One region of the Vallitalea okinawensis genome, then DNA from elsewhere that is predicted to be linked to it. Evidence: a T-box and tRNA genes for the amino acid it is inferred to sense, from the RefSeq annotation. Region 1 holds a T-box; the other regions hold tRNA genes.

Region 1 (5,971 bases):
AATGCTTACAACTTCATCCCATCTAACCGTTTTGCTTATATAGCTAAATTTAATTTTAATATAATCACCAGATATCTCTAGATAAGATCTATAAAATCCAAAAGTAATAGCTAGAAGAAGAACAATAATGAGTATACCAACCATCATCATAGTATAATCTTCTGCTATTAACCCCAAATATGATAACGATATAAAAATTAATATGACAAAAAATAGTGCCATCAATCTCTTTTCAGAAACTTTATATTTAAAGGTAATTGGAACTTCATATGGTAATTTTATATCTACATTATCATCCACTTATTGTCACCTCAATAATCGATAATCTAACTCTATCACTTATTGTAACCTAATATACAAATCTTAATATGAGTGCCAGTAAAGCTTTGTTGATAAAAAATCTCCAACCTCATCTAATAAGATGACAGGTTGGAGACTTTTATTAATCGCTATTGGATATCTTTTACTATATGCTCTATTTCATGTTCTAAACTACTTTTTTGTCGTGTTAACTGATTTTTTTCATTCTGAATATTACTCATAATACTTTGAATTTGACCTCTTACATTATATATCTTATTTTTTGCATCATTTATTTTTGATTGAACTGCCCAATCTACAATTAAGCCATCAAAGAAATAATCAGCGAATCCAAGAAAAGAATTAATCTGTAGATCCACGTCTAAATAAGTATCTACATCCTTTAGTTCTCTACTAAATGTTCGCATTTGATTTTGTAATGTATGGATATGATTCTGTGCTGTATGCATCTTGTCTCGTTTTACCATGGTAGCTATGGTTCCACCACCAATCATATCATAAGTCCCCCAGTTAGCAGCAGAACTCAGTGCCTCTTCAGTTAAACCAATAGTAGACATAACTCGATTACCAGCTTGAATGGCTTCATTAAGTTCTTTCAGTTGACTAGTTATAACATTGATTGCATTAGTCATCTTTTCAATAGATTCCCATTGATCTGGCATGTATTGTTCTATATAGGATTTCTTTTTATCCATTAATATAGAATAATTTCTTTTAGATCCTGACACTTCATTGTATTTATTTTTATACACACTTAAACTATTATCAGATGCCTGCAGTTCTGCCACGGCAGAATCGTATTTCAGCTTAGCTTCAAAAGCTTCTTGCTCTTCCTTATTAAGCTTTTCTGCCTTATCATTTAATAGAGTATGGAGAAAATTAGACAAACTCATTTTTTTGAGCTTTTCCACGTCCTCTTCTTCTTTGCGTAGTTGCTCTTCTAACTTATGGCATTTCTTCTTTAATTCTCTCTGTTCATCTTCTATTGATAAAATTACTTTATCGAGTCTTTTTGCTTCAGCAATCTCATCCATTACTTGTTTTAACTCTGCATTTATTTGTTGTAGGGTGCTCTTATTTTCATTCATCTATATCCCCTCGCTTTCTCAACCTATTATAGCATAAATTGGTTGTTTATACCTCCTTTAACTTGTCAATTTCTTCTTGTATTTGCTTTTTATCGATTCGCTCATATAGTACATTGGCTTCCCCTATTTGCTTATCTCCATCTAATTCAATATATTGCCATAGAAAGTCATGATCGACTTTAAGTAAATCTCTTATTTTCTGGCATCCAAAAGGTAGAAATGGATAAAGTAAGTTAGATAGGTTATAGATTATGGTAACTGATGTTTTTATCACTTTTTTGCACTTCTTCGAATCATCTTTCACTGTTACCCAAGGTCGACCTTCATCAAAATATTTGTTAGCTCTCTTTATAAAACCGAAAATACTTTGTATCGCATGTTTCAGCTCACCTTTTTCAATAAGTAATCCTACATGACTATAAAGAGAAGTTAATTCTTCTACAATCACCTTATCAATCTCTGCTTCCGGGACCCTATTATCAAAGTACTTATTAATAAAAGCAATGTTCCTATTAACAAAGTTTCCAAAACCACCTAATAACTCACCATTGTGACTCAGTATAAATTCATTAAAGGTAAAGTTAGCATCTTTCTTCTCTGGTCCATTTGCTATAAGATGATAGCGTAATGTGTCTGGGTCATACCTTTCTAGAAGGTCATTAACCCATAATGCCCAATTCTTACTTGTGGATATTTTTTTACCCTCCAATGTCAAATACTCATTTGATATAATATGGTCAGGCAACTTGTAATCAAAGGAGCCCAACAATAACGCTGGAAAGATAATAGAATGAAAAGGTATATTGTCTTTAGCATGAATGTAGTACGACCGACAGTCAGCATCTTTATGCCAATAGTCTAAATAATCCAGCCCCTTCTCTTCACAACATGCTTGACTCATACTTATATACCCTAACACGTTTTCTATCCAAATATATATTTTCTTGTCTTCATAACCATCAATAGGAACATCTATACCCCAGTCTAAGTCTCTTGTACATGCTCGGTCTTGAAGACCTTCAGCTAAGTATCTCTCTGTAAATTTTACTGCATTTGTTCGCCAACATGCTTCTTTTTCTTTAACCAATTTACTAATTTCATTTTGAAATTTAGATAAGGCAAAGTAGAGATGCTTATTTTTTCTTAGTTTCGTTGGAGTCCCACATAAAGCGCATGTTGTTTGATGCACTTCTTGGATATGAACCAGACGACTACAATCGTCACATTCATCACCTCTGATTTCGCCACCACAATATGGGCATATACCAAGAACGTAGCGATCAGCTAAATAGAGTTGACATTCCGCACAATAATATTGCTCACTCTCTTTTTCATAAATATGTCCATTTTCATATAACTTCGTAAATAGGTCCTGAACAAAATGATGATGCTCTTCATCTGTGGTTTTCCCATAACAATCATAGCTAAAGCCTAATCGTTGAAACGCACTCTCTATTTGCTCATGATAATAATTAACTATATCTAAAGGGTCTTTGTTTTCTTTTCTAGCTTTAAATGTTATTGGTGTCCCGTGGCAATCGCTGCCAGAAACATATAACACGTCATCACCTTTCTGTCGATAATATCTTGCAAGAACATCTCCTGCAATTAAACCTGCTATATGACCAATATGCAATTCTCCATTGACATAAGGCCATGCTCCACCAATTAATATTTTCATTATATACACCTCCGAGAATTATAAATGTTCAACCCATTCCATTTTGGGTAATAAAAAAACTCTCACCTCCAAATCCTAAGATTCAGAGGACGAGAGTTATAATTCCCGTGGTACCACCTCTATTTACTAATACCTCACAGTATTAGTCTTATCAAGTACGGTTTGTGAACAAACTTATACCCTAGTACAGTAACGGGTACAACCGTCGCATTCTACTCATCCATTAGATTTTTGATGCGCTACTCCAAGACCATGTTCGATAGACTATGACCTGTATCATCTCACCAACCGATACTCTCTGTATAGCTTTTATCTATCTACTCTTTCTCTTCACCGTATTTAATATAGTAGTATATGCTTCTTTATAATATTTGTCAAGTTTTTTTCATTATACCAATTAAGATTAATTATAGGTAATATACATGGACTTTTTATGTGACAAACATCTACTGTATAGCATAAGATGTAATGTATTTATAAATATCTAATTTGGAAGGTGGAGGGAAATGCACGACTATTTCGTTGGAAAAAGGTTATTAATCTATACCAATAGTGGTAATGAATATGTTGGAGTTTTAAAACAAGTGGTTTGGACACCACCACATAAGTATCTTCTTGTGGAGCTTGATCAATCCACTGAACCATTTGATGAAGGTGATCCCGTTTATTTAGAAACAAAATCAATAGAATCATTCGCTGTATTCCCGGATTAATTGGACTTCATAATTCTTTCAATTCTTAATTGAAAGAATTATTTTTTATGCTCTTAACTTCTATCACTAATGGTGAGGAATTGTTTTCATCTATATCTTCAAAATTGATCCACTCCGCTCCAAGAGAGTCATCTATCTTTGGACAGTTTTTGATATCTCCTTCAACATACTCAACTCCATAGTATATAGCTATATGATGGATATGAGTATAGTCATCATTACTTTCCCATGGAACTATATAATCTCTCGTGAATAGTTGCTCAATAACTTTAATTCTTATACCCGTCTCCTCCCAAAACTCTCGATGCAAGCAATCTACCATAGTCTCATTCTCTTCAATACTTCCACCAGGTAAATCAAATCTTCCAGAGTATGGTCCTCTACCTTTATGTATCACTAGCATCTTGTTATCCTTTTGGCAAATACCATATACGCCTAAGTGCCGATGCCATTTTTGTTTCATCTGCATGTGGCTCCTCCTATATATTATCATTAAACTCTATTTTGTTAGGATAAAGTTAAATGTATCTTCATCCTCATCTATTAATTTGAATCCGTTTTTCTTTAAGACTTTTCTGGAACCAATATTTGCTTTTAAAACTCTTGTTGCAGTTATTGCTGTACATTTTTCATTACTAAATGCCCATTTAATAAGAGTCTCAACAGCCTCAGACATATACCCTCTTCCCTCATATTTTGGAGTAATTCCATAACCTATCTCTACCTTACCTGTATCATCTATGCCCTTAAATCCCACTAGACCTAATGCTTTATAATCGAATTTATTAATAATTAGCCAATAGGTATACCATTCATGAATGCTCTCATCTATATCCTTCATCTTCTCAACTTTAATTCTTATTGCTTTTCTTTGGGTTTCTGAGATAATTAATTCAGAGATATCTATATGATCTCTGTCTAACTTAAAATCCTTTTCGTAATTAATTAATTCTTCTAAACTTAGAGATTCCAAAGCTAATCGACTACTTTCAATTCTCATGTTATTACCTCCATATAACTCATCATTCTTTATCTATTGATACTAGCTAATATCAAACTAACTTTACCACTTTTTCAATATTAATACTAGACTTATAATTTGAGCTATGTTATCATAATGTATATAGTGTATTTAAGCAAAAACTAGTCACTGAGTAATACAGTAACTAGTTTTTCATATGATATCTATTAATTTAATCTTGTAAAAACGTTCTACTTAAACCTACACTTTTATGATTTGCCCATCATAACCAAATTGGATATGATCATATTCTTTTTCTATTGCTACATAATCGTCATAACCTAATCCATCAGATTCTTCAATATGCGTTAATATGACTTTTTTAGGTTTCAGGTCTTTAATTATTCTAAGTGTATCTCTTTCGAAATTAGTCCATTCCACATTGGTATATTTACTATAACCTTTACCGATTATCAATAGGTCAACCTTATATAGTTCATCCATATAAGGTAAATGCATACCATGACATGGGCAATATAATACTCTTTTATTATTCTCATTGATCAAATAGGCATATGCAAAGTCGTTTAGTAGTTTAATTTTCTTTATGCTAATTGAGTTAATATTAACTTCTCTATCTGAAGAAATAACATTACAAAAATTTATGGAATGGTAAAAATCAAAGATAGAATTTGATTTGTTAATAACAATCTCAATACTCTCCTCCGGCATATGTACATCAATTGGCTTCTTATTTTCTACACCATCCATCAAGGATTCAATAATTCTACATCCCAGTGTATGATCTGGATGCCAATGAGTATAAAAAATATGATCAACCTCTTTTATTTCATGGTCATTCAGCTCTTCATTAATGTCTTCTGGTGTATCAAAAAGGATATTCTCATCATGTAAAAATAAGCTCTGTCCAAGTCGTTTATATGGATACCCCTTCTGCCTTGCTTCATTGCATATGGAGCAATCACAACAAGCTCTTGGAATCCTAATAGCTCCACCACTTCCTAGTATAGTAAATTTCATGCTAACCTCCTCACCTTAGTATTTTATTAAGCTATGCATAAATCCGCCTTAGTCGTGGTAAGGCGGATTTATTTACATGTTAATAAATTTAAAAGCTTCCTCAAGTAAATCATTAAAATTATCAGGATAATCATGGTCTAAATTCTTTATTAATTTGAATTTATTT
Region 2 (5,971 bases), on a different contig from region 1:
TAAAGAACTACTCCAACAAAGGACCCATACCATCAAAGAGATTTCTTTTTTAGTAGGTTACAACAATGATCAAAGTTTTAATCGCTATTTCAAAAAATACGAAGGAATGACACCAGGAGAATATCGTCGAAAATTATAAGTAAAAGCCCCCAGTGCTCCTTGATGGAATACTGGGGGCTATATAACATGTATTAATCAATATAACCTCTTAACGCCAATTCTTCTTGCATAGCCTGAACTGCTTCTTCACTACTGATGCTACCAAGAATAGCTTTGACAGCGTATTTAGTAACAATCTCTTCTGCTGCTTTACTGGTTGATCGAATAACCTCATTTTTTCCATAGCTTAAGATAATCTCTTTACTTTGCAGATAATTTTTTGGTGCATCAATAGGTAATGTCCATTTTTGTGATTTAGGTTGAACGATCCCATGATCCATGGCATGACTTCTTCCAATATCAGTAAGAATATATTGTCCATCCTTTTTTTCGTAATCATACCCCTCTATACCTAATGTACAGACTATCGTCCCTTCATAAGTATGCAGAAATTCCAAAAACTTAAATGCACTTTCCTTCTCTTCACTGTATGTAGGAATAACCCAAAGACCATCTTGTCCTTTTGTTAGGCTGGCTTCTCCATTTTGCCCAACTGGCGGTTGGATACCACGAATTTCAAAAGGAGTATCTGGATTTGTTGATATAGCTTTTTGATTAAATATACCAGTCCAATTATCCCAATAGACAAACAAGCCCACCCGTCCAGTTAATACCGCTTCTCTACAATTAGAACTACTATTAGTAGCAAAATTGGGATCATAAATACCTTCTTTATACAGCTTGGCTAACCATTCATATACCGGAATAGCCTCTTGGGTTGCATAGGGTATATACCAATCACCATCTTCTTCTTTTGCATAGCCATCTACCAATCCAGCAGAACCCATAAATGGTTGAATATCATAGATATTCTTAGATGTGATGCCGTAGGTATCATCTATACCATTGCCATCTGGATCATCATATGTGAAAGCCTTTAACACTTGATAGTATTCTTCCATATTTTGTGGAGCTTCTAATCCTAAATTCTCCAACCAATCCCAACGGATCAGTGGTAATCGCCCACCTTCATATTTGTTAAAGACGGCATATATTTCACCATCATCAGCTCGTATTCGATTCCATTCCTCTAATGGTATAAGAGAGAAATCACCTAATACAGATGAGTTCATTATTTGCTCAGTTAATGGCATAAACAAATGAAGCTGATACAGAGATTCAAATATATCCGTGTTCATATAAATGAGATCTACATTTTCACCTGCTGCAACTGTAGTTGTTACTTTAGCATTATAACTGGATCCTGAAATTTTACGTATGTTAATGGCTATACCAGAAAGCCTCTCAACTTCTTGCTCCCACAATTCATTTTCTTCAAAATCTTTTCCTCCTGTTACAGCAGTTAATATCTCTACAGGTCTTTTTTGGCTATTAATCTCCTCTTCTCCTTCTATTAGAGGATTTTTTGATTCATTATTATTGAGAGGTTTCTCATTGCATCCAGTCAATATAATCAATAATAAGCCAATTCCAAGTAACAAGAATCTTTTCCTCACACCCAATCCCTCTCCCTCTCTCAAGTTACTTTTTATTATAACCGTTATAAGGATGAGCTGTAAACCATGAGAATTGCCATTTGGCTACAGGATTGACCTTATTTACTGAAAACCAGCTGTTCACAGGTATTTATAAGGATATGTGCTTCTTTTAAAACCTTATAATCGTCTTCATTTGATGGTATATATATTCGATATCCTAGTCCTAATTCTTTTGCTAGTAATAACTCATCGTAGTCCATGGTTAATATTGCTATTTGGTCTATTTTAAGATGCCACTTCTTTAAAATGCTTTCCATTAAACTTCTTATTCCAACCTTTTCATTCAATAGTTCAACATAAAAATCCAATTCTTTTAATGACGCGATTAAACTTATTATATCTCCCTTTACTTTAGGATGTATGAGAATTACCTCAATATCATGCATTCTTAGTATCTGTGTATTGTTATTTTTATTCCTCTTATTACTCATTCCCATTACCTCCTGCAAAGTAAATTGGATTACTTAATAAAATGGTTACCCATCCTTCACAATCAAACCCATCTTCATTAAACTCTAATAAGCGTTTGACTTCAATCCTAACAAACTTTTCATTCTGGATAATGACTTTTTTACAATATGCTCTATCTTCTAATAGAATAATTTCTTCATTTTCATTGGTTATGACATGAAGTACATCTCCTATATTAAGATTCATTAATTCTATATGTACTTCTCTATCTAAAGTAGTATCTCCCAAAACATTATGTTCAGTATAAAGATTTAATTTGGGACACTGATTATTAAGGGTTATGTAAACCTTGCCATTTTTCATAGCTTCTACTAAGCTTTCTGTCGTTAGTTGTTGGGTATAGAGATGAGTCGTTGGTATGCCATGCCCCCGAAAAATGCCCGGTCCATGACAATCACTGCCACCAACTACAGGTATTTTCTTACCTTGTAACAATTGTTGATGCCACCATTGTACAGCTTTTTCATTTACAGGTCGCCACATACCATTCCAAATTTCTATCCAATCCACAGGTTGTTCAAAATCCTTTAACCATGGTGAGTCATTACAAAAGGGATGATTAATCCCTATGCCACACCCTTTTTCCTTTGCTTCTTTTAAATGCCACTCATAACATTCCCATTGAGGGTCCCAAGTGAAATCTTCTATAGGGGTTGCTACTCCTAACATGCCAACGTGCCCAGCCTCAAGTCCATATTCAACTCCTGGTGCAACGAGAATCTCTTGATCACATGGTAAGGATTGGTTAGCACTGGCAATATTATGGTCCGTGATAAAGATAAATTCTAATCCAACCTCTTTAGCACTTTGTATGGTTTCTGGTATGGATAAACGTCCATCACTATGTACCGTGTGCATATGGGTATCCCCTGCAACAAAACGATAGTGTTTTAAAGTAATAACAACCTTGGCAACAACCCGTACCCTTTGTATTTCATTTTTAGTTCGTGGAAAGACAACAAGTTGCCATTTTCCTTCTTCAATCTCTCCAGGTAAAGTACCTGGAGTACCAAACTCCTCTGTAAGCATTAAATACTTTCTATGAGTACAATTCCAGGCTCTTAACTTCTCCTTATGTTTAAGTCCAACTCCAACTAAGTCTGGACGCCCATGGTTTGGTTTAGGAGGTTGTTCAACTTCAATAAAGACTTCAATACGTTCTGCACCTTTAGGAACTTCAAAGTCATATGTAAACGTAGTATTCACATCTTCTTTATAATAATAATTATCAAATAAAATTTGCATAACACGACTCCTTTCCTGCCATATCCAACCGATGAATATGTAACGCGATATAATGAATAAACTTATATCCTAATATAAGATCTTTCAATGACTTTATAACATGGATTGAGTCCTGCCGTAAATTATCACTTTCTTATAGAGTCATCATATATAGTTAAAAATATACTAATTGCAGTTGTTTTCTAAGCCTTGCTCTACTATAAAAAATCCTCTATAATCAACTTAAAAGATAATCAAACGCAAGGAGTTGTTATGAATGGCTATCGTTGAAATAAGCATTGTACCTCTTGGTACAGCTAGTACATCTCTGAGTTCATATGTTGCTAAATGCCATGAACGATTAAAGAATTCTAATCTTAACTATCAACTAACACCAATGGGTACAATTATTGAAGGCGATCTTGTAGAAATCATGAGTTGCATTAATGATATGCATGAAGTTCCTTTTGCAGCAGGCGCTTCAAGAGTTATGACCAATATTAAAATTGATGATAGACGTGATCAACATGCTACTATGGAACAAAAGGTTCAATCCGTTAATAGTAAACTATAAGGGATAGGTATTCTTAATGTAATAACAACGTATATAATAAAAGAAAATGTTCAGCTCAAAAAATCCACATGAATTATTCATGTGGATTTTAAATAGCGGAGGACGGAATTGAACCGCCGACACTACGGGTATGAACCGTATGCTCTAGCCATCTGAGCTACTCCGCCATATTAACTTTTATTCAAGCTATTAGAATTATTAAATGGGCGCAACAGGGCTCGAACCTGTGACCCCCTGCTTGTAAGGCAGGTGCTCTCCCAGCTGAGCTATGCGCCCAAGATGACTTTTTGCCTTTAGCAAAACTTATTTTGCTTGCTTTGTAATTATCTACACAGCTTAGAAAAATTAGTTGCGCTTAAGGATCAATGTCATTGTAGACTTTTTAAAGTCTATAACAGGGGCAGTAGGACTTGAACCCACGACATCCGGTTTTGGAGACCGACGTTCTACCAACTGAACTATACCCCTATGTTTGTTTGCTTTTTTTAAGAATGCTTATTCATTTTACCTAATTTTTTCGGTGTTGTCAACATTTTTTAAATTTTTTTGGGAGCTTTTGCATGAAAAGCTCCCTTTAATAGTCATTTAATATTCCTTTATGCTTTACTCTCTACTTTCTGAGCACCTTTTTTTCTTTTCCCTTTATTTCCTTTAAAGAAGAATAGTACAAAGGAAGCTATAGCAATGAAGATAAAAAATGCACTGATCGGTCTTGTAACAAAGATAGAATAACTACCATCAGACATGACCAAAGCACGGCGGAAATTCATTTCGGCTAACGGTCCTAAAACAATTCCAAGTAAAATAGGAACCAGCTGAAAATTCATTCGACGTAAGAAATATGCCAGTATACCAAAACCAATGATAATGAATACATCATAAATGGCATTGTTAGTCGAATATGCTCCTGCTATACAAAAGACAATAACCATGGTTGCTAACAGTTCATATGGTATCTTCGTAATCTTTGCATAGAAGCGGATAAAGTACTTACCCATGATGTACATGAATACATTAACTACAATTAATCCAAGCATAATAGCATACATAATATTACCTTGCTCAACAAATAAAGTTGGACCAGGTACCATTCCATGAACCATTAATGCACCAAGTAAAATAGCAGTTGCACCATCTCCAGGTACACCTAATGTTAATAAAGGTATCATTGTAGCACCTGTTGCACCGTTATTGGCAGCTTCCGTAACAGCCACCCCTTCAATCTCACCTTTACCAAATGTCTCTGGATGTTTTGAATGGCGTTTCACTTGATCGTAACTGACAAAGGCTGCTAGGCCACCACCAGTACCAGGTGTAGCACCAATAATTGAACCTATTAATGAACCAATGGAAATAGGCTTAATGCAACGTTTGAATTCTTCTTTGGTGATTTTTTGTTTATCAATACTGAAACTTTTCAGACTAGCTGCATCAGTCTTTGGGTTATACTGAGACTTCATCATAATCTCAGATATTGCAAAGAGACCAATTAAAGCAATAATTAAAGGTATCCCCTTAAATAGATTATAATTATCAAAGGTAAAACGCATGGTTCCACTTAATTTGTCCATTCCGATGCTACTTACAAATATACCAAGGCAGGCACCTATAAGCCCCTTAAAAATATTATCATTAGAAACACCTGCAATAATGGATAAACCAAATACAGCTAAAGCTAAATACTCAGGTGGTCCAAAAAGTAATGTTACTTTTGCAATCTGTGGCGCTGCAAAAAGTAAAAGAAGTGCACTAAATATACCACCAATAGTTGATGCTATAATTGCCATTGACAATGCTTTATAAGCTTGACCTTTTTGAGTCATGGGGTAACCATCGAACAAAGTTGCTGCATTAGCCGATGTTCCGGGTGTATTTATTAGAATCGCTGTTATGGAACCGCCGTATGTACCACCACAATATATAGCTAATAGCATTAACATAGCCGGAATAGGATCTAAGCCATATGTCAATGGAATACACAAAATAATTCCTAAATCTGAAGTAAGACCAGGTATTGATCCTACGATAATACCCAACATCAAAC
Region 3 (5,971 bases), on a different contig from region 1:
TTAATGCCACAAATGCAACTGTACGAATACCAATTAAAGGTGTAATATCATCTAATGAATATTGTACCTTTTGGAAATTTGGAGTTAATGAAAATAATGGACCATTTGCTGCAATCATAGTATAACCATCATCTGGATCGCCGACAAAAGAAGTCATAGCAACTGTTCCTGCTCCCCCTGTTCTGTTTTCAACGATAACAGGTTGTCCTAAATACTTTTCACCATAAGATGCAACTTTTCTTGCGAAGACATCTACTCCGCCACCTACTCCCCATGGTACAACAATCGTTACTGGTTTTGTTGGAAATTCTTCTCCTTTTGAAGTTTTCTCAGTCTTTTCCCCACATCCAACTAGTGAAAACATCATGATACATACTAACACAAATCCTGTTAGTCTTTTTAGTGTTTTATTCATAATATCCTATCTCCTCACATTGTATTATATTAATAATCATGAAGTATTCTATTCACAACTACAAATATCTTTTTTGAATATTATTAATATTCTTACTATGTAGAGCCTCTTATAATAAGTTTCGGTTTTGTAATGACTGTTTTTTCTTCTACCTCTTCACCGCACATTAGTTTGTGCAAAATATTAACTGCTGCTGTCCCCATCATTTCACGATCAACATGAACTGAGGTAAGTTCAGGTTCAACAACGGTACAGTAGTAGTTATCATCAAAACCTGCAACAGCTATATCATCTGGAATTTTTACACCTTCTCTTATAAGCGCCTTCATAGCGTATATGGCAATCATATCACTGTTACAAAAGAGTGCGGTAGGTCTTTGCTTTTGTATGAGTAAGTTCTTAACTGCTGCATATACATCCTGGAAATTAGGTTCCACACTATGTACATAATCATAATTCAATTCTATACCATTTTCTTTTAGTACATCCACATAGGCATTATAACGATGGTTACATATAAAAGGATTGTAACGACCAGAAAGGATACCTATCCTTTTATGACCTCTTCTAACGAGATGCTCTACTACTTGATGTGCACCGTAATACTCATCATTAATAACGCAATGTAGTCCATCTAGATCCATATAATTATTTAATAATACCACTGGAACCTTATTTTTTCTAAAAGTCAGTACTGTTTTACTATCAATCTGACTTGCCAAAATTACACCATCTACTTTTTTCTGCAACATGATTTCACCCGTAGGTAAAGTAATATCTTGATCTGTTGAGATAAATAGACTGTAACCGATCTTATTTGCTGTTTCAATAACCGCTTCTAATACAAGAGCATAGAAGGGATTTGAAATGATAGGCTTTTGCTCTGCGTATACAATAAAGCCTATATTACCTGTTCGATTTGTTTTCATTGCTCTAGCAATTGCATTCGGTGAATAATTAAGCTCTTTCGCCACTTCCAGAATCTTCTGTAAAGTTTGCGGTTTTACTTTCTCTGGATTAGTAAATGCTCTCGAAACTGTTGCTTTAGAGACACCTGCAACCTTTGCAACATCTAATATTGTGACCGACATTGCTCACCCCCTAATGAGAACGTTTTCATTATTATGTAAAATAGAGTAGAAATACTCAAATCAACATTTTTTTTGAGGTATTTCTACTAGCCCATTATAGCACCACCTAGATAAATATGTCAATATAGTTTTTATTTTAAAGTATCTTTTATGCACAATGTCTATAATTTTCATATTTTCTTGTTTTTATATCTAAAAAGAACTAGGTAATAAGAACGTTCTTATCCCCTATTCCTTCCTATTTCCAGAGACATCTATAGAAAATGATTGAAATTGTATCATTGTGCTATTTGTACATTTTTTACTATTTCCAATTAAAATATAAACTATAGTGATTGTTATCCACAGATATAGATTGATTTATCTGAATATTTTTCTTTTAAACATAAAAATATCCACATTCTGATTACAGAATGTGGATAAGTAGTAGCGGAGGACGGAATCGAACCGCCGACACTACGGGTATGAACCGTATGCTCTAGCCATCTGAGCTACTCCGCCATATAGTTCATTATTAACTTTTGTTAAATAATAAAGTGGGCGCAACAGGGCTCGAACCTGTGACCCCCTGCTTGTAAGGCAGGTGCTCTCCCAGCTGAGCTATGCGCCCAAGATGATTTTTAGCCTTTAGCAAAACTTATTTTCCTTGAATTGTAATTATTACACTGCTTAGAAAAATTAGTTGCGCTTAAGGATCAATGTCATTGTAGACTTTTTAAAGTGTAGTTATCCTTATTTTAATGTTATGAGAATTCATAACCAATGAAATTTTAGGAGAGCTAAGCTTTAAAATACTATATATTAATTCTCACTGGGATGAGAATTAAACGACCCAGAAGGGACTCGAACCCTCGACCTCCGGCGTGACAGGCCGGCGTGCTAACCAACTGTACCACTGGGCCATATAAACAAACAGGGGCAGTAGGACTTGAACCCACGACATCCGGTTTTGGAGACCGACGTTCTACCAACTGAACTATACCCCTTTATGAGTGATACTTATCCTGTTGCTTGCTGACAAATGATAGTATATCAGTTTCATTAAGGTATGTCAATAATTATAATAAAGTAAATGTATTTGAAATTTTTATACAATTCTAAAGGCAATAACTTTATTTTTTTAAAGATACCTAAAATGGCTTGATTATCACATAGCATAGAAGTTTGATTAACTAAAAAATATTAATAATATTATTACTATTTTTAGAGGTTTTATGTATATTATGAAGAATATATTAACTAGATTATATTACTCACTCTATGCCTAAACCAGTACGATCATGTTTTTATTAAGCTTAGAATATTTGATTCCGAAAACTAATCAATGGAATTATATTAAGGGTATGATACCATATTTAAGGAGTTGATAGAATTGTTTAAACATGTATTAGCATCTAATTATTTTAATCTATACAGGGTTACTGAAAACGTTTATGCAGCAATTAAAACTAATGATTTATGCATGGGTAATGCGGGCTTCATTAACTTAGGAGACAAGGTTGTTGTTTTTGATACCTTTCTTTCAATTGAAGCAGCAAAAGAACTTAAACAAGCTATTATCAATATTACGAACTGTACTAACTTTATTATTATCAATAGTCACAGCCATATTGATCATTACTTAGGCAATTGCGTATTCCCAGATCAAACGACTATCATCAGTTCGGAGATTGCATACCCAAAGTTTATTGAGAACAATGAGGAAATAAAGCTAGAAGAGAATCTTTATGATAAGGAAATAAGAGATTTAGATGACAAATTAAATACCTTAACAAATCGTGACGACATTTTGGATACTAATAATTTCTTAATTATCTATAAGAATCTCAATCATCCTGAATGTAAACTTATAAACCCAAACGTAACATTTAAAGATAACTTGTCTATTCATGGTTCATTAGACAGTATTGATTTAAGGGTTATACCGACGGCTCACTCCCATGGGGATATAATAGCTACAACTCTAGATAAAAGTGTTGCCTTTGTTGGTGATTTATTATTCATTGACGAACATCCCTATCTTGGTGCAGGAGACCCAATCAAATTAATAAAGGAGCTACGTACACTTTTACATAGTGAAATTAAACACTTTATCCCAGGCCATGGACCAATTTGTAGTAAAGAGCAAATTAGCGAGCAGATTGAGTATATTGAAACAATCATAACATTAGTAAAAGAAAATCTAAAGGATTCAGATAATTTAAAAGCTAGTGACTTACCAAGCAAATATCACCATTATAAAGGACCTTGTTTCAGATGGAATATTAACTTCCTAACTGATTATTTAAAAGAAAGCAAAGAAATCGACTTTGATAGCAAGTAAATGATATCTATTTTAACTACATAGTCAATAAGTAAGAGCTAATTAGAATCCTAATGATTATAATTAGCTCTTATATTATTCAATAAAAATCTTTTAACCCTTAAGTCCAGATGTGGAAATACCTTCAACGAAGTACTTCTGAGCTAAAAAGAAAATCATAGTCGGTGGTATAATGGCTAACACAGACATGGCCATTATCTCATTCCATGCTATGGTTCCCCCCTGGGTATCAATACTCATTTTTAACCCAAGAGAGACTGTATACTTACTTACACTGTTTAAGTAAATCAACGAATTAAAGAAATCATTATAAGTCCATATGAAACTAAAGATACCTGCTGACATCATAGCTGGTTTACTTAATGGCAAGATAATTTTAGTATAAACACGAAAAACATTACATCCATCAATAATTGCTGCTTCATCTAACTCCTTAGGTAATCCTCTAAAAAATTGGACAAATAGAAAAATAAAATAGGAGTTACATGCAAACAATGCAGGTACAATAAAAGGTAAATAAGTGTCTAGCCACCCAAAATCTTTGAATAGTAAATAGCTGGGGATAATGATAACTGTCTTAGGTAGCATGATAGCAGAAATCATCAATGTAAATAATATTCTTTTAAATGGGAATTTAAATCTCGCAAACCCATAAGCCACTAAACTACTTGATAAGACTGTAAAGATTACCGTAGGTACGACCATCATAAATGAGTTCTTGAAAAAGACCCCAAAAGTTTCATCGCCTGCAGCTTTCCAGCCGTTAATATAGGCACTAAGTCCTAATTCAGAGAATGATTCAGGTAACAATGAAATGGATGTTAGTATCTCATCATTACTTTTGAATGGTGCAAAGAACATGAATAATAAAGGATAAACCATAATAATACCTAAAGCTATTAAAAACAAATATGTTAGAACTCTTTTACTCTTCATTAAAACTCACCTCCATCTTCATAATAAGTCCAGTAACTTGAGGATTTAAAGATGATAGCAGTTAACCCAACGATGATAATAAATAAAATCCAGGATAGTGCAGAAGCATAACCCATATTTAAGTACTCGAAGGCTTGTTGATACAACATCATTCCATAAAGATATGTAGACTTTAAGGGTCCACCATTAGTAATAACAAAGGCTGCTGTAAACTGTTGTAAGGCATTTATAGACTGCATTACAAGATTGAATAAGATAATTGGTGAGATCATTGGTAAGGTTATTTTAAAGAAAACCCTAACTTTGCCAGCACCATCTACTCTAGCTGCTTCATACAAATCTACTGGTACATTCTTAAGACCTGCTAAAAATAGTACCATGGAAGATCCAAACTGCCATACTGTCAACATACTTATCGTATATAGAGCTATGTCCGGTGATCCTAGCCAATCTATGGGTCCTAGATGGATTACTGCCAGCAATTCATTTATTAAACCATCCTTTACAAATAGAAACTTCCACAGGATTGATACAGCTATACTACCTCCTAATACGGATGGTAAATAATAAATGGTTCTAAAAAGATTAATACCTCTTATTTTAGTCGTTAATACACCAGCTATAAATAATGCAAAAGCAATCTTCAAAGGTACTGAAATCAATGTATAAATAAATGTTACATTAAGTGAATTATAAAAATCCCGATCATTTGTAAATATTTTAATGTAATTTTCTAGGCCTACATATTGAGCTCCAGCAAATAAGTCAAACTCTGTGAATGAATAATTGAATGACATCACAAAGGGATACAGTTTAAAAACTAAAAACCCAATTATGAAGGGTGCTACAAACAATAATCCAACCCACTGTCTCTTTTCATATTTTTTCCCTTTCAAAGTCAATCCTCCTAAAAAGTCTCGGCTGCGTATTGAAGCCGAGACCTTTTTATCTAATTTAAATACTCATTAAGTCTTAAGATAACTTCTTTTGCAGCTTCTTCAGGTGTTGTTTCATTATAAGCTAATAGTTCAATAGCTTCATTAAAGATAGTCTTAACATCTGAACTATTTGTAAATCCAGACTCTGAAGTAAATGGGTTCGCAAGACCATTGTCAATTGCTTTAACCATTAAAGGATTAAGCATATCACTTTCAACTAAAAGCTGTTGTGCATTTGATGATGCTGGAACACCGCGAACATCTTTTA

The links. The T-box of region 1 lies ahead of metG (methionine--tRNA ligase). A T-box ahead of a tRNA ligase gene usually reads a tRNA of that ligase, here a tRNA-Met.
Region 2: it encodes a tRNA-Met, which carries the amino acid that the T-box ahead of metG (methionine--tRNA ligase) is inferred to sense. The anticodon was not compared.
Region 3: it encodes a tRNA-Met, which carries the amino acid that the T-box ahead of metG (methionine--tRNA ligase) is inferred to sense. The anticodon was not compared.

The regions. Positions count from the first base shown of each region.
Region 1 is NZ_PQDH01000002.1:294,952-300,922, forward strand. Features, by position in the region: gene C1Y58_RS06510 (hypothetical protein) at 1-300, opposite strand, end outside; gene C1Y58_RS06515 (hypothetical protein) at 450-1,409, opposite strand; gene metG (methionine--tRNA ligase) at 1,456-3,090, opposite strand; T-box leader at 3,173-3,433, opposite strand; gene C1Y58_RS06525 (hypothetical protein) at 3,597-3,803, shown strand; gene C1Y58_RS06530 (NUDIX hydrolase) at 3,829-4,272, opposite strand; gene C1Y58_RS06535 (GNAT family N-acetyltransferase) at 4,303-4,803, opposite strand; gene C1Y58_RS06540 (MBL fold metallo-hydrolase) at 5,026-5,805, opposite strand; gene C1Y58_RS06545 (alpha/beta hydrolase) at 5,878-5,971, opposite strand, start outside.
Region 2 is NZ_PQDH01000001.1:665,249-671,219, forward strand. Features, by position in the region: gene C1Y58_RS03075 (AraC family transcriptional regulator) at 1-139, shown strand, start outside; gene C1Y58_RS03080 (extracellular solute-binding protein) at 192-1,616, opposite strand; gene C1Y58_RS03085 (hypothetical protein) at 1,715-2,089, opposite strand; gene C1Y58_RS03090 (CehA/McbA family metallohydrolase) at 2,082-3,374, opposite strand; gene C1Y58_RS03095 (MTH1187 family thiamine-binding protein) at 3,631-3,927, shown strand; tRNA gene C1Y58_RS03100 (tRNA-Met) at 4,021-4,094, opposite strand; tRNA gene C1Y58_RS03105 (tRNA-Val) at 4,131-4,203, opposite strand; tRNA gene C1Y58_RS03110 (tRNA-Trp) at 4,323-4,395, opposite strand; gene C1Y58_RS03115 (tripartite tricarboxylate transporter permease) at 4,524-5,971, opposite strand, start outside.
Region 3 is NZ_PQDH01000001.1:672,411-678,381, forward strand. Features, by position in the region: gene C1Y58_RS03125 (tripartite tricarboxylate transporter substrate binding protein) at 1-415, opposite strand, end outside; gene C1Y58_RS03130 (LacI family DNA-binding transcriptional regulator) at 511-1,506, opposite strand; tRNA gene C1Y58_RS03135 (tRNA-Met) at 1,934-2,007, opposite strand; tRNA gene C1Y58_RS03140 (tRNA-Val) at 2,044-2,116, opposite strand; tRNA gene C1Y58_RS03145 (tRNA-Asp) at 2,335-2,408, opposite strand; tRNA gene C1Y58_RS03150 (tRNA-Trp) at 2,420-2,492, opposite strand; gene C1Y58_RS03155 (MBL fold metallo-hydrolase) at 2,879-3,829, shown strand; gene C1Y58_RS03160 (carbohydrate ABC transporter permease) at 3,923-4,765, opposite strand; gene C1Y58_RS03165 (carbohydrate ABC transporter permease) at 4,765-5,661, opposite strand; gene C1Y58_RS03170 (ABC transporter substrate-binding protein) at 5,715-5,971, opposite strand, start outside.